One region of the Methylobacterium sp. 174MFSha1.1 genome, then DNA from elsewhere that is predicted to be linked to it. Evidence: riboswitches for the same ligand, from Rfam matches in the RefSeq annotation. Region 1 holds a riboswitch; the other holds the start of a gene.
The links. Region 1 has a riboswitch for thiamine pyrophosphate ahead of thiO (glycine oxidase ThiO). Riboswitches for the same ligand answer to the same signal wherever they lie in the genome.
Positions count from the first base shown of each region.

Region 1 (7,155 bases):
GGCGCCCGCCGGGAGGGCGGGGGCGACCGGGCGTACCGGGAGCGGACGCCCTTCGTGCCGCGTGGGCGCGGGCAGCCCCCGGCGCCGGTCTCGCCGCGGCTCACCGCCCGGGCGAGCCCGCTGCTGGCCCGCTCGTCGCTGTTCTCCGGCGGCTCGTCCTCGCGCGAGGCCCTGATCGTCGCGGCTCTCCTGGTCCATCCGGAGCTGCTCGCCCGCGAGGCCGAAGAATTGGCCGAGGTCGAGTTCGAGGGGGCGGATGCGCGGTCCTTGCGCGGCGCGCTGCTCGATCTCGCGGCGGAGGGCGGGGCGGGCGACGCCGCCTTCCTCGACGCGCGGCTGGAGCGGGCCGGGCTCGCGGCGGCGGCGGGCCGGGTTGCCGGCCTGGTGCGCCCCGGCGACCGCTGGGTGCTCGATCCGCACGCCGATCCCGTGCGGCTGGAGGACGCGCTCCGGCAGGCCGTGATCTTGCACCGCAAGGCTGGAACGCTACATAGCGAACTCCGGGCCGCCGAACGCGCCCTGGCGGATGAGGAGACGGAGGCCAACTTCGCCTGGCTGCGCGACGTGAAGACCCGCCTCTCCGTGGTGGCGGGCGCCGAAGCCGAGGCGGAGGTGACCGAAGAGACGGAATCGCACTGACGCCGAACCCGACTCGGGCGAGGTGCGGCTTGCGGCTTCCGTCCGGACTAGTTAACGGCAAGTCGATCGAATGGCTTGCACATTTGCGTGAGTTCCTGGGGCGGCTCGTGCGCCGTCCGACGAGACATCACGGTGCCGGCACGGCGGGAGCCTCCCCCGCCTGGGCACTGCCGACACCGGGAAGCATAGGCTGAGCATGGCGACGAAGGCAACGGAACGAGACGAGACCGAGGCGGCCCCCGAGCAGCAGACCGACGGCCCGCTCCTCGACCTGACGGATGCCTCCGTCAAGCGGATGATCAAGCTCGCCAAGAAGCGCGGCTACGTCACCTACGACGAGTTGAACGAGGTGCTGCCGCAGGAGGAATTCACCTCCGAGCAGATCGAGGACGTGCTCGGACAGCTGTCCGAGCTCGGCGTCAACGTGGTCGAGGCCGAGGAGGCCGACGAGCAGCAGGGCGAGAACGCGCCTCAGGAAGCCGCCGAGGAGGAAGAGGCGAGCGAGGGCGGCGAGGTGGCCGAGGTCGCCGCCGCGCGCCCCGTCGCGCTCCGGGCCGAGACCACGAAGGAGCCGACGGACCGCACCGACGATCCGGTCCGGATGTACCTGCGCGAGATGGGCTCGGTCGAGCTCCTGTCGCGTGAGGGCGAGATCGCGATCGCCAAGCGGATCGAGGCCGGGCGCGAGGCGATGATCGCCGGCCTGTGCGAGAGTCCGCTGACCTTCCAGGCCATCATCATCTGGCGCGACGAGCTCGTCGACGGCCGGGTGCTCCTGCGCGACATCATCGACCTCGAGGCGACCTATGCCGGCCCCGACGGCCGCGCCGGCCCCGCCGAGGGTGAGGTCGAGGGGGAGGGCGACGAGGAGGCCGAGGGCGAGACCCCGCCGGAGGGCGAGGGCGACGAGGACGACCTCGAGAACAACGTGTCGCTCTCGGCGATGGAAGCCGAGCTGAAGCCGCGCGTGCTCGAGACCTTCGACGCGATCGCCGAGAACTACCGCAAGCTGCGCAAGGTCCAGGCCGAGCAGGCCGAGACCCGGCTCAAGGGCGCCGCGGCTTCTGAATCGCAGGGGCAGCGCTATTCCGAGCTGAAGAACACCGTCGTCGCCGACGTGAAGTCGCTGTCGCTGAATTCCAATCGCATCGAGGCGCTGGTCGAGCAGCTCTACGACATCAACAAGCGGCTGATCTCGCACGAGGGCCGCCTGATGCGGCTCGCCGAGAACCACGGCGTCGCCCGCGACGAGTTCCTGCGCCACTACCAGGGCTACGAGCTCGATCCGCACTGGGTCGAGCGGGTGGCCAAGCTCGGCGGCAAGGGCTGGAAGAACTTCACCGAGCGCGGCGCGGTAAACATCCTGACCCTGCGCGAGCAGATCATCTCGCTCGCCTCCGAGACCGGCCTGGAGATCCAGGAGTACCGGAAGATCGTCCACATGGTCCAGAAGGGCGAGCGCGAAGCCCGCCAGGCCAAGAAGGAGATGATCGAGGCGAACCTGCGGCTGGTGATCTCGATCGCCAAGAAGTACACCAACCGCGGCCTGCAATTCCTGGACCTGATCCAGGAGGGCAACATCGGCCTGATGAAGGCGGTCGACAAGTTCGAGTACCGCCGCGGCTACAAGTTCTCGACCTACGCCACGTGGTGGATCCGGCAGGCGATCACCCGCTCGATCGCCGACCAGGCCCGCACGATCCGCATCCCGGTGCACATGATCGAGACGATCAACAAGATCGTCCGGACCTCGCGCCAGATGCTGCACGAGATCGGCCGCGAGCCGACCCCGGAGGAGCTGGCCGAGAAGCTGGCGATGCCGCTGGAGAAGGTGCGCAAGGTCCTCAAGATCGCCAAGGAGCCGATCTCGCTGGAAACCCCGATCGGCGACGAGGAGGATTCCCACCTCGGCGACTTCATCGAGGACAAGAACGTCGTCCTGCCGATCGACGCGGCGATCCAGTCGAACCTGCGCGAGACCACCACCCGGGTGCTCGCTTCGCTCACCCCCCGCGAGGAGCGCGTGCTGCGCATGCGCTTCGGCATCGGCATGAACACCGACCACACCCTCGAGGAGGTCGGCCAGCAATTCTCGGTGACCCGCGAGCGCATCCGCCAGATCGAGGCCAAGGCCCTGCGCAAGCTCAAGCATCCGAGCCGGTCCAGGAAGCTGCGGAGCTTCCTCGACAACTGAGACTCTGGACCCGATTCGAAGAAGGGCCCGGCAGGCAAATCGCCTGCCGGGCCCTTCTTCGTCAGCGCGGCGGCGCCACGATCCGCGCCACCGCGCGCCGCACCAGCGGCAGCACGAGCAGCAGCGTCGGGAAGGCGACGAGCCAGGAGAAGCCCCAGGCGCGCGGCCAGTGCCACACGAGGTCCGGAGTGACCCCGTGGGCGAGCAGGGTCGAGATGCCGGAAACGACGCAGGTCATCAGGACGGAGAGGAGGAACGCGGTCACCAGCGGCGCGGAGGAGGCCGGCAGGCGTCGCGGAGAGGAAGGAGAAGACATGACACGTCTTTCGGAACAGGCTCTCGGCCCGGACGATGCGGCACGCACCCGCCCGGTGCCAATCACCTGAGGGAGCGCGTTGCTTGACGTGAGACGCTTACGGCCGGCCGGAGCATGGCCCGGCGACGAACTCAGGCTTAGCAGGACCGAGGGCCGATGCCAAGGAGGTCCGATCCCGGGCCGGCGGGCCGGTTGTCCGTAGCCAAGCCTTCTCCGCGATCAAGCCTTGCCGTCCCGCGGCGCAACGCCCATGTCAGACCCATGTACGACCAGCCTCGCACCAACCCGGTTCCGACGCCCACGGCCGCGGCGGACGGGTCGGAGGCGAGCGACATCCCGATCGGCCTGTTTCGCGACTGCGTGGCGCTCCGCGACTGGCTGCTCAGCGAGGGGGCCAGATTGCCGGAATCCGGCGACCTCCTCGCCGGCATGGCCGAGCGGCTGAACGACCTCGGCGTGCCGGTCGACCGCGCCACCACCGCCATCGACGCGCTGCACTCGGACTATTCCGGCGTCGGCCGGTTCTGGACCCGGGAGGACGGCGTCAGCTTCCGCCTCTTCCCGCATGGCGAGGCCAGCGAGAAGGCGCTCGCCCGCAGCCCCTTCGCCCATGTCTACGCCACCGGCGAGTGGCTGATCCTCGACCTGCGCGAGACGCCGGACGACCGCTTCAGCATCGTCCCGGAGCTTAAAAGCGCGGGCTTCACCCATTACATCACCGTGCCGCTGTTCTTCACCAACGGCACCAAGAACGGCGTCACCTTCGCGACCCGAGATCCGCGCGGCTTCGGCGACGACGACCTGGCGATCCTGCGCTTCATCGTGCCGACCCTGTCGGCGGTGATGGAGATGCGCGGCCTCAACGCCCGGCTCGACCACGTCTTGCGGGTCTATGTCGGCGACGGGCCGCATCAGGCGATCCTCGCCGGCTTCATCCGCCGCGGCCAGGTCGAACGGATCCGCTCAGCGATCCTGTTCGCCGACATGCGCGGCTATACCCGCCTCACCGATGCGCTGCCGCCCGAGGCCTCGGTCGAACTCCTGAACACCTATTTCGACTGCCTGGTGCCGCCGATCGAGAGCGAGGGCGGCGAGGTGCTGAAATACATGGGCGACGGCCTTTTGGCGATCTTCCGCGAGAGCGGCGACGATCTCGGCGGCGCAGCGCAGGGCGCCCTCTCGGCGGCGCAGGCCGCGCTCCGCCGCGTCGAGGAGGCCAACCGCGCCGGGCGCTTCCCCACCCGCATCGAGGTCGGCATCGCGCTCCATCACGGCGAGGCGGCCTACGGCAATGTCGGATCGGGCGCGCGGCTCGATTTCACGGTGATCGGCCGTGACGTGAACCTGGCCAGCCGGCTGGCCAAGCTCAACAAGGTCCTGTCCGAGCCGCTCCTGATGTCGAAGCCCTTCGTCGACTTCCTGTGGGGCGACCCCGAATTGCTCGGCACCCACCCCCTCGACGGCTTCGCCGAGGAGATGGCGATCTACCGTCCGGGCAAGGGTGGTTGAGACGCGGATGAAGACCGGTTGACGGCGGGCCCGTCCCTCGCCAGATAGCGGGTGTTCCAGGGAGATCCCCGACAAGGGGCTGAGACACCGCTGGACCGGCCTTTCAGGCCCGGTCAGCGCGGAAATCCTTCGAACCTGATCCGGCTCATACCGGCGTAGGGATTGGACAGGATCCTCGTGGATCCGCGCGCATCATCCGGCCACCGGGCGCAGTCCACTCTCTTCGGGCCACCGTGGAGACGAGGGTGCACGCGCAGACGATCGGACGGCGGGGCGGACCGAGCCCGAGCCCGGAGAGCGACCGGTTGCCTGAACGAGCCGACGCCGCGGTGATCGGCGCCGGGCTGATCGGCCTGTCGGTCGCGTGGCGCCTGGCGCGCGCGGGCCTCTCCGTCGCGGTGATCGAGCGCGGCCGCGTCGGCGACGGCGCCAGCCTCGCTGCCACCGGCATGCTGGCCGCGGCCGCCGAGCACGAGCCCGGGGGCGAGGTTCTGTCACCGCTCTGCCTTGAAAGCCAGCGCCTCTGGCACCCGTTCCGCGACGAGCTGGAGGCCGAATCGGGCCTCTCCATCGATTACCGCCGCGAGGGCACACTGGTGATCGCGCTCGGTCGCGACGAGGTCGAGCGGCTGCGCTTCCGCCACGAGTTGCAGCGCCGCGACGGTCTGTCCGTCGAGTGGCTGTCCGGACCCGCCATCCGCGCCCGCGAACCGGGCCTGCGCCCCACCGTCACCGCCGGCCTCTTCTGCCCCGACGACCACCAGGTCGATCCCGCCCGCGTGATGGCCGCCCTGCGCCAGGCCTTCCGGGCCGCGGGCGGGCGCCTCGTCGAGGGGACCATGGTCACCGCGCTCACCCGCGAGGGCGGCCGGGTCACCGGCGTCGAGACCTCCGCCGGTACGTTCAGGGCCGGCACCGTCGTCCTCGCCTCCGGCGCCTGGGCCGGGGAGGGGGGGCTGGTGCCCGACCTCGCCCTGCCGGTCCGCCCGCTCAAGGGCCAGTCCATGGCGCTGCAGATGACGCCGCGCAGCGGGCTTCTCTCTCACGTGGTCTGGACCGAGCAGGTCCACATGGCGCCGAAGGGCGACGGCTCGCTCATCGTCGGCGCCACCGTCGAGGAGGCCGGCTTCGATCCGCACCTCACCGGCGGCGGCCTCTACGCCCTGCTGGAGGGCGCCCGCCGGGCGCTGCCGGGGGTCGAGGAGATGCGGGTGGAGGGCATCTGGAGCGGCTTTCGCCCGACCTCCGACGACGACGCCCCGATCCTCGGCGAGGCCCGGCCCGGCCTGGTGCTGGCCGCCGGCCACCACCGCAACGGCTACCTCCTGGCCCCGGTCACCGCCGAGGCCGTCGCCACCCTGATCCTGTGCGGCGAGACGCTGCCGGTGGCCGCGCCCTTCGGCCTGTCCCGGTTCGCCCCGCCGCCCTCCCTTCGAAGCGAGACCGCATGAAGCTCCTCGTCAACGGCGAATCCCGCGACAGCGAGGCCGCCACCCTCGACGCCCTGTGGCGCCAGGAGACCGCCGACCTGGACCTGCCCGGCCCGCAGGGCTTCGCCATCGCGCTCAACGGCGCGGTGGTGCGCCAGCGCGACTGGGCGGCGACGGCGCTCGCCGAGGGCGACCGCGTCGAGATCGTGCGGGCGATGCAGGGGGGGTAGGAACGAGCGTCCGTCTTGAACGACGTAGCCGTGCGTCGCGAGGTATGGGCCCATTCCCGTCCAGTTTCATCCCCGCCCTTTCCCGGACGACTGGAACGAAGTGGAAGGAGATCCGGGATCCAGCACAGATGTCGCGAAGCGTCCGCCTGTCTGCACCGTTGCAAGAGACAGAGCCGCTTCGCGGCGAGTCCTTGCGCTGGATCCCGGATCTCCTTCCGCTGACGCTGCAGTCGTCCGGGAAAGGGCCGTGCCTTGCGACAGGCAGCCAGGCTGAAAGCACTGTGCTCGTGGGCCTCGACAGGTCCGACGACGCCGTGATGCTCGTATTCAGGGCGCGGGTGAGGGTCTGGACCGGCGTCCCGATGATCTCAAGCCGTGACGAGGTCTTCAGAACCCCCCGGTCCGCCACAGCGCCAAAGCCGCCGCGACCAGCACGGCGACCCAGGTGCCGGCGACCAGCGTCAGCACGCGGCGGCGCCCGGATCGGGGGCGGTTGTCGTTGGCCGCGCGGCGCAGCCTCACGGCGGCGGCGGCGTAGCCGTGGGTGGACGCCGCGATCGTGGCCGGGCGGGCAGGGGCGGTCTTGCGCAGGCTCGTCATGGCGATTCGTGCTCGTCGGACGACGATAGCACGCGCGCGAGCGGAACGTGAGCCGGCCGAACGACGCAAGCCGTGCTGTCTCATGCCGTCAGGACGAGAGCCGGACGGGGCGGGCGACGGATCGGGGGGCGTGTTCGTCGATCCAGTGCGGGCTGAGCACGGCGCCGTCCTCGGTCACGATCCACGGCAGCGCCTCGGGATCCTCCGCCGCGACGGCCGCCGCCAGGGCGGCGCGCA
Region 1 covers NZ_FPCB01000004.1:38,016-45,170, forward strand. Annotated here, with positions in the region: gene dnaG (DNA primase) at 1-639, shown strand, start outside; gene rpoD (RNA polymerase sigma factor RpoD) at 836-2,833, shown strand; gene BM430_RS00195 (DUF2798 domain-containing protein) at 2,895-3,149, opposite strand; gene BM430_RS00200 (adenylate/guanylate cyclase domain-containing protein) at 3,411-4,658, shown strand; TPP riboswitch at 4,708-4,838, shown strand; gene thiO (glycine oxidase ThiO) at 4,904-6,109, shown strand; gene thiS (sulfur carrier protein ThiS) at 6,106-6,318, shown strand; gene BM430_RS00215 (hypothetical protein) at 6,706-6,918, opposite strand; gene BM430_RS00220 (hypothetical protein) at 7,007-7,155, opposite strand, start outside.

Region 2 (7,155 bases), on a different contig from region 1:
TGTTGACCTTGATCTTGTGCATCGGCACGTGGCCGGGGCCCTCGATCATCACCTGGCAGCCCTTGGCATGGGCGACCTTGGTGAGTTCGCCCAGGGTCTCCAGCTCGGCGAATTGCGCCGCGTCGTTGGCGTCCGCGATCGAGCCCGGACGCAGGCCGTCGCCGAGCGAGAACGACACGTCGTAGGCCCGGCAGATGTCGCAGATCTCCTCGAACCGCTCGTAGAGAAACGATTCCCGGTGCCCGGCGAGGCACCAGCGCGCCATGATCGAGCCGCCGCGCGAGACGATGCCGGTGACGCGGCGCGCCGTGAGCGGCACGTGCGCGAGGCGGAGGCCGGCATGGATGGTGAAGTAGTCCACCCCCTGCTCGGCCTGCTCGATCAGGGTGTCCTTGAACACCTCCCAGTCGAGCTTGAGCGGGTCGCCGCCGACCTTCTCCAGCGCCTGGTAGATCGGCACCGTGCCGATCGGGACGGGGGCGTTGCGCAGGATCCAGCCGCGGATGTTGTGGATGTTGCGTCCGGTCGACAGGTCCATCACCGTGTCGGCGCCCCAGCGGATCGCCCACACCATCTTCTCGACCTCGTCCGCCGCCGAGGAGGTCACGGCCGAGTTGCCGATATTGGCGTTGACCTTGACGAGGAAGTTGCGGCCGATCGCCATCGGCTCGAGTTCGGTGTGGTTGATATTGGCCGGGATGATCGCCCGCCCGCGCGCCACCTCGTCGCGCACGAAGTCCGGCGTGATGAAGGGCGGGATCGCTGCCCCGAAGCTCTCGCCGTCGGCGAGCTTCCCCTCGGCCCCCGCCAGCATCGCCTCGCGGCACAGGTTCTCCCGATGGGCTACGTAGATCATCTCCTCGGTGACGATCCCGGCGCGGGCGAACTCATATTGCGTGACGCGCTCGCCGGGAGCGCCCCGGCGGATGGTGCGGGCGGCCGGGCACGGCGCCACCAGCCTGTCCTCGCTCGCGAATCCGTTGTCCTCCGGCCGCACCGCCCGGGGGGCGACCGGCGCGTAGCCGCGGCCTTCGATCCAGGACTTGCGGATCTCGGGCAGCCCGGCCGCAAGGTCAATGCGCGCATCCGTCTCGGTGTAGGGGCCGGAGGGGTCGTAGACCCGCACCGGGGCCTCGCCGGGATCGGAGAGCGCGATGGCGCGGTAGGGCACGCGGAGGTCGGGACGGTCCCTCGGCGAGGCATAGGCCTTCGCCGAGCCGGTGACCGGCCCGGTGGTGACGCGCGTCGGCGATCCTGCGGCGAGGATGGGTGCGTTCATGGATCTCTCCCGGGGAGACGATCCGGCCTCGAGGCGCGAGGACGCACGGGTCACGTCGGTCATGGCAGGTTCCCGTCCCTCCGCCGGTACGAACCGGATCAGGTTCAAGGGTCAGGACGCACGCTCGTCCAATCTCAGCCCCAGATGGCGGGGCTCCCCTCGGTAACGGGGGGACTGTCGGGTGGGGAACGGGGTTTGTCAATCGGGGGCCGCGAGGGGGTGCTGCGGCATCCCGGCCCCTGTCTTGAAACGCACGGACGCCGCGACCCAGATACGGAGGACAATCCTCACCGCTCGGGAGCTTGCCTTGGGACGCCGTGACCGGCGCTGGCGCGACGACGACCCCTCCACCCACGGCCCGGCCACGCGCGAACCGGTGGTCTGCCCGCTCTGCGAGCGGCCGATCCCGCGCGACGCCCGCCAGAGCAAGCATCACCTGACCCCGAAGCTGAAGGGCGGCACCCACGGCGAGACGGTGCAGCTGCACCAGATCTGCCACTCGGCGATCCATGCCCGCCACAGCGAGGCAGAGCTGGCGCGCCGCCTCAGCGACGTCGAGAGCCTGCGGGCCGAGCCGGAGATCGCCCGCTTCCTCGACTGGATCCGCACCAAGCCGGACGACTTCCACACCGCGACGCGCATGACCAGGACGCGGCGGGACTCGAAGCGGAGTTATCGGTAGCGGCCATTTCTGGCAGATGAGAACGCGTCCGCTTCCCGCGACGGGCGGTGCAAGCTCCGTCGTCATTCCGGGCTCCGCTGCGCGGCCCCGGAATGACTCAGAGGACTTCAACATCGTCGAGAGGGCCAACAAGCGTCAGAGCACGCCGGGTGGAAGCTACTCAGGACAGTAAATCGATCGTTGCGAATCCCGGCACGATTCGACCCGCCGACCGTGCGCCGATCTTTACGTCTCCCTGCGAGCCTCGGGCCATCCTCGTGGAGACGCCGATGTCCGCCCGCCCCAACACCGAACCCGCCCTCTCGGTCCGGCCGGACGATCCGGTGCGCCCGCGCGCCGCGCCGGAGGCCGGGCGCCTCGCCTGGGTCGACGTCGCGAAAGGCATCTGCATCATCCTGGTGGTGATGATGCACTCCACCCTCGGGACCGGCGAGGCGATGGGGGGCGAGGGCTTCATGCACCACGTCGTCGAGTTCGCCAAACCGTTCCGGATCCCCGACTTCTTCCTGCTCTCCGGCCTGTTCCTCGGCCGCGTGGTGGACCGCGACTGGCGCCTCTTCGCCGACCGGCGCATCGTCCACTTCACGTATTTCTACCTGCTGTGGATGGTGCTGCAATCGGCGGTGAAATACGGCCAGATCACCGACGGCGCTGGCCCGGGCGCCTTCCTCGCGCACCTCGCCCACGGGTTGATCGAGCCGTACTCGACCCTGTGGTTCATCTACCTGCTGGCGGTGTTCTCGGTCGCCGTGAAGCTCCTGCGCCGGGTGCCCGGCCCGGTGCTGCTGATCGGCGCCGCGCTGCTGCAGCTCGCCCCCATCCACACCGGCTCGACCCTGATCGACGAGTTCTGCGACCGCTTCGTCTACTTCGTCGCCGGCTATCTCTTCGCGGCCCGCATCTTCGGGCTGGCCGACTGGGTGCGGGCGCGGTCCGGCCTGGCCCTCGCCGCCCTCGCCGGCTGGGCGCTGATCGAGGGCGCCCTGGTCTTCACGCCGACCGGCTTTCCCTCGCGCCCGAACCTGGCGAGCCTGCCGGGGGTGAGCCTCGTGCTCGGCGCTGCCGGGGCGCTCGCCATCGTGGCGACGGCCGCCCTGCTGACCCGGGCCGGCGGCCCGGTCACGGCGATGCTCCGGGCCTGCGGCGAGCGCTCGATCGTGATCTACCTCGCCTTCTTCCTGCCGATGGCGGCCCTGCGCACCGTGCTCGTGAAGAGCGGGATCATCGAGGATATCGGCCTCGTCTCGCTTCTCGTCACCGCGACCGCGGTGGCTTTGCCCCTCGGGATCGAGCGGCTGGTGCGCCACACCCCGGCCCGGTTCCTGTTCCGCCGCCCGGCCGCCTTCCACCTCGTCGGCGAGGAGCGGCCCGGCCCGGCACCCCGCCTCGCGGCGGCCCGCACGACCTGAGGCGGCGTCAGCGCCGCCTCTCCGCCGCCGGCCGCACCAGGTGATCGAGGAAATTCCGGATCTCGCGCCGGCGGCGCTCAGGGACCAGCACCTCGGCGGCGACGCCGAGGCGCCAGGCGAGGTCGGGGCGTCCCTCCGGATCGTGGTGCAGGTCGCGGAAGGCATCGGCGTAGGCGTGGAGTGACGCCTCGTCCCGGCACAGGCCCGCCTCGACCACGCCTTGCGTGGAGAGCCGCAGCATCGCCGCGACCTCGTCGAGGTCGAGCTCGGGATGGTACTGCGTGCCCCAGAACACCCCCTCGCCGAGGCGGATCTCGATCGCCTGGACGTCGAGGCGGTCGTTGCCGGCGAGGACGCGGGCCCCCGGCGGCGGGTCGATGACGGCGTCGTCGTGGATCGCCGGCGCGTCCCAGGCCGCCGGCCGGCCGGCGAGCAGCGGGTGCCCCTCCCCGGCCTGCGTCCGGCCGATAAAGCGGGCGAGCCCGTATTCCGGACCGCGCGGGTTGCGGGCGGCGCGGCCCCCGGCGATCGTCGCGGCCACCTGCACGCCCCAGCACGAGCCGAAGACCGGGAGGCCGGCCTCCAGGGCCGCCTTCACCAGGTCGCATTGCCGCGTCACCGCGGGACCGCCCTCCTCCACGTGCAGGGTCGAGCCGGTGAGAACCAGGGCGTCGCACTCGGACAAGGCCCGGGGCAGCACCGCATCCGCATCGGCCGGGGCGACGAGATGGCAGCGGGCGTCGGGGGCTAGCGCCCGCAGGATGCCCGCATAGGTCTCGGCCGAGGTCTTGTCGCAGACCGTGAGATGCGTCTCGCGGCCGGCCCGGTCGTTCCCGTCGGCCACCAGAAGGTGCAGCATGTCGGCTCCTTGTTAGAGCGACCGCAACGCGGCCAAGGATGCGCCGTTCCGGCACGGCTTGCCGCAGCCCCGCGGCCACAGCGCTAAGTCACGACGATCGTTCGACAAAATTTCGGTTAACGGCCCTTAAACCCGCCTCATTTAGCGTCTCTTGAGTACCCCCGCGTGGGCCGGCGACACCCCGCGCAGGCCAGCGACACCCTGCGTGGGCTGGGATTGTCCGGGGCGTGAAGGGGAACGCGGCGGGATGGCGAAGGGACGCGAGCGCAAGGGTCGGGTCGAGCCGCGATTCGAAGCGGACGGGCCCGCCGACCCGGCGGCCCTCGACCTGCGCCTCTCGCGCGGCGACCGGGCGGGAGGCGGCGTGGCGAAGGGGACCTCCAGACCGGCGGCCAAGGCTGCCTCGAAGCCTGCCCCGAAGCGCGCCAGCCGCGCGGCGGCCGCGCCGCGGCGCCGCCGGCGCTCGTTCCTCGGCACCCTGGTCTACGGCACCATGGTCCTCGGCCTGTGGGGCCTGGTGGCGGTCGCCGGCATCGTCGCCTATCACGCCTCGCAGCTGCCGCCGATCGACCAGCTCGCGGTGCCCAAGCGCCCGCCCAACATCGCGATCCTGGCCGCCGACGGCTCGCTGCTCGCCAATCGCGGCGAGACCGGTGGGCGCACGGTGAGCATCCGCGAATTGCCGCCCTACCTGCCGCGCGCCTTCGTGGCGATCGAGGACCGGCGCTTCTACGGCCATCTCGGCATCGACCCGGTCGGCATCGCCCGCGCCATCGGCCAGAACCTGACCCGCCGCGGCGTGGCCCAGGGCGGCTCGACCCTGACCCAGCAGCTCGCCAAGAACCTCTTTCTCACCCAGGAGCGCACCGCCTCGCGCAAGATCCAGGAGGCGATCCTGGCCCTGTGGCTGGAGCACAAGTACTCCAAGGACGAGATCCTCGAACTCTACCTCAACCGGGTCTATTTCGGCGCCGGCGCCTACGGCGTCGAGGCGGCGGCGCAGCGCTACTTCGCCAAGCCCGCGAAGGACGTGACGCTGGCCGAGGCCGCGATGCTCGGCGGCCTCGTCCAGGCGCCGTCGCGGCTGGCGCCCAACCGCAACCTGCCCGCGGCGCAGGCCCGGGCCGCCCAGGTGCTGGCGGCGATGCAGGAGCTGGGCTTCGCCAAGCCCGCCGATGTGCAGACGGCCCTGGCCCAGCCGGCGAAGCCCGCGCGGGCGAAGGGCGGCGGCTCGGCCAACTACGTCGCCGACCTCGTGATGGACGTGCTCGACGACTATGTCGGCAAGATCGAGACCGACGTCGCGGTGCAGACCACCGTCGATCCGGCGCTCCAGGGCATCGCCGAGCGGGCGCTGGTCGACGAGCTGAACCAGAAGGGCGGGCGCTACAACGTCGCGCAGGGCGCCGTGGTGTCGATGCGGCCGGACGGGGCGATCCGGGCGCTGATCGGCGGGCGCGACTACGCCCAGAGCCAGTTCAACCGCGCCACCACGGCCAAGCGCCAGCCCGGCTCGGCCTTCAAACCCTTCGTCTACCTGGCGGCGATCGAGCGCGGCCTGACCCCCGACACGGTGCGGGACGATTCGCCAGTGAACATCAAGGGCTGGAGCCCGGAGAACTACTCGCGCACCTATAGCGGCCCGGTCACCTTACGCGATGCGCTGGCCCACTCGCTCAACACCGTGGCAGTGCGGCTCGGCCAGGAGGTCGGCCCCAAGGCGGTGGTGCAGACGGCGCAACGCCTCGGCATCACCTCCCCGCTCCAGGCCAATGCCTCGCTGGCGCTCGGCACCTCCGAGGTCACGCCGCTCGAATTGGTGGGCGCCTACGCGGCCTTCGCCAATGGCGGCATGGGGGTGATCCCCTACGTGATCGCCAGCGTGAAGTCCGTCGACGGCCGCACCATCTACAAGCGCGCGCCTAGCGGCCTCGGCCGGGTGATCGACGCCAACGCGGTCGGCATGATGAACGGCATGCTGCACGAGGTCTTCGTCAGCGGCACGGCGAAGAAGGGTGACATCCCCGGCTGGGACCTCGGCGGCAAGACCGGCACCACCCAGGATTTTCGCGATGCCTGGGCGGTCGGCTTCTCCGGCACCCTCGTCACCGGCGTCTGGCTCGGCAACGACGACGGCGAGGCGACGAAGAAGGTCTCGGGCGGCAACCTGCCGATCGAGATCTGGAACCGCGTCATGACCGCGGCCTTGCGCGGCGACAAGCCGGTGCCGCTTCCCGGCGCCGCCCGCTGGCGCCGCAGCAGCGGCACCGCCGTCGCGGCGGCGGCGGCCCCGGCCGAGCCGCAGACGCTCGGCGGCCTGATCGACACCCTCGTCGGCGGCGGCCAGCCCCCGGCGCGCCAGCCGGCGCCGCAGCGCGGCGGGCCGACGCGGGAGGACAAGAACTTCCTGGAGCGGCTGTTCGGGGTCGATTGAGGCGGCGAGCTTAGGCCCGGCCCTCGACCCACCGGTCCAGCAGGAGGTGGGGCAGGGTCAGGGCCGCGAGGAGCTGGAGCGTCAGCGCGAGCAGGCGCTCGGTCCCGTCCGCCTGGGGATAGGTCGGCCACAGCAGCAGGCCGATCAGCAGCGTGAGGCCGAAGACCGGCAGCGCGAGCACGACCGCCCGGCCCATCCCGTCGACCGCCGGCGCCCGCACCGGATCGGCGGCGAGCGCCCGCATGTGGCGCGGCGCGTGCAGGCAGACGAAGTAGAGCCCGAAGGCGCTGAGCGGCGGCAGGACCCGGAAGGCGAGGCTGAGAGCCGCGAGTTCGGCGAGCAGCCCCGGCGGGGGCCGCCGCAGGACGAGCCAGGCGAGCGCGAGGCCGAGCCAGGCCCAGGCGACGACGGTCCACCAGCCCGGCAGCACCGGCATCGCCGTACTGGTCACGACCGCGAAGATCCGGGCGGTCTCGCCCGGCTGCATCAGGG
Region 2 covers NZ_FPCB01000018.1:28,070-35,224, forward strand. Annotated here, with positions in the region: gene thiC (phosphomethylpyrimidine synthase ThiC) at 1-1,279, opposite strand, end outside; TPP riboswitch at 1,338-1,449, opposite strand; gene BM430_RS16525 (restriction endonuclease) at 1,587-1,961, shown strand; gene BM430_RS16530 (acyltransferase family protein) at 2,231-3,370, shown strand; gene BM430_RS16535 (type 1 glutamine amidotransferase) at 3,378-4,229, opposite strand; gene BM430_RS16540 (transglycosylase domain-containing protein) at 4,477-6,663, shown strand; gene BM430_RS16545 (Brp/Blh family beta-carotene 15,15'-dioxygenase) at 6,674-7,155, opposite strand, start outside.
Region 2: it holds a riboswitch for thiamine pyrophosphate, as region 1 does, so the genes downstream of both, thiC (phosphomethylpyrimidine synthase ThiC) here and thiO (glycine oxidase ThiO) in region 1, are expected to answer to the same signal.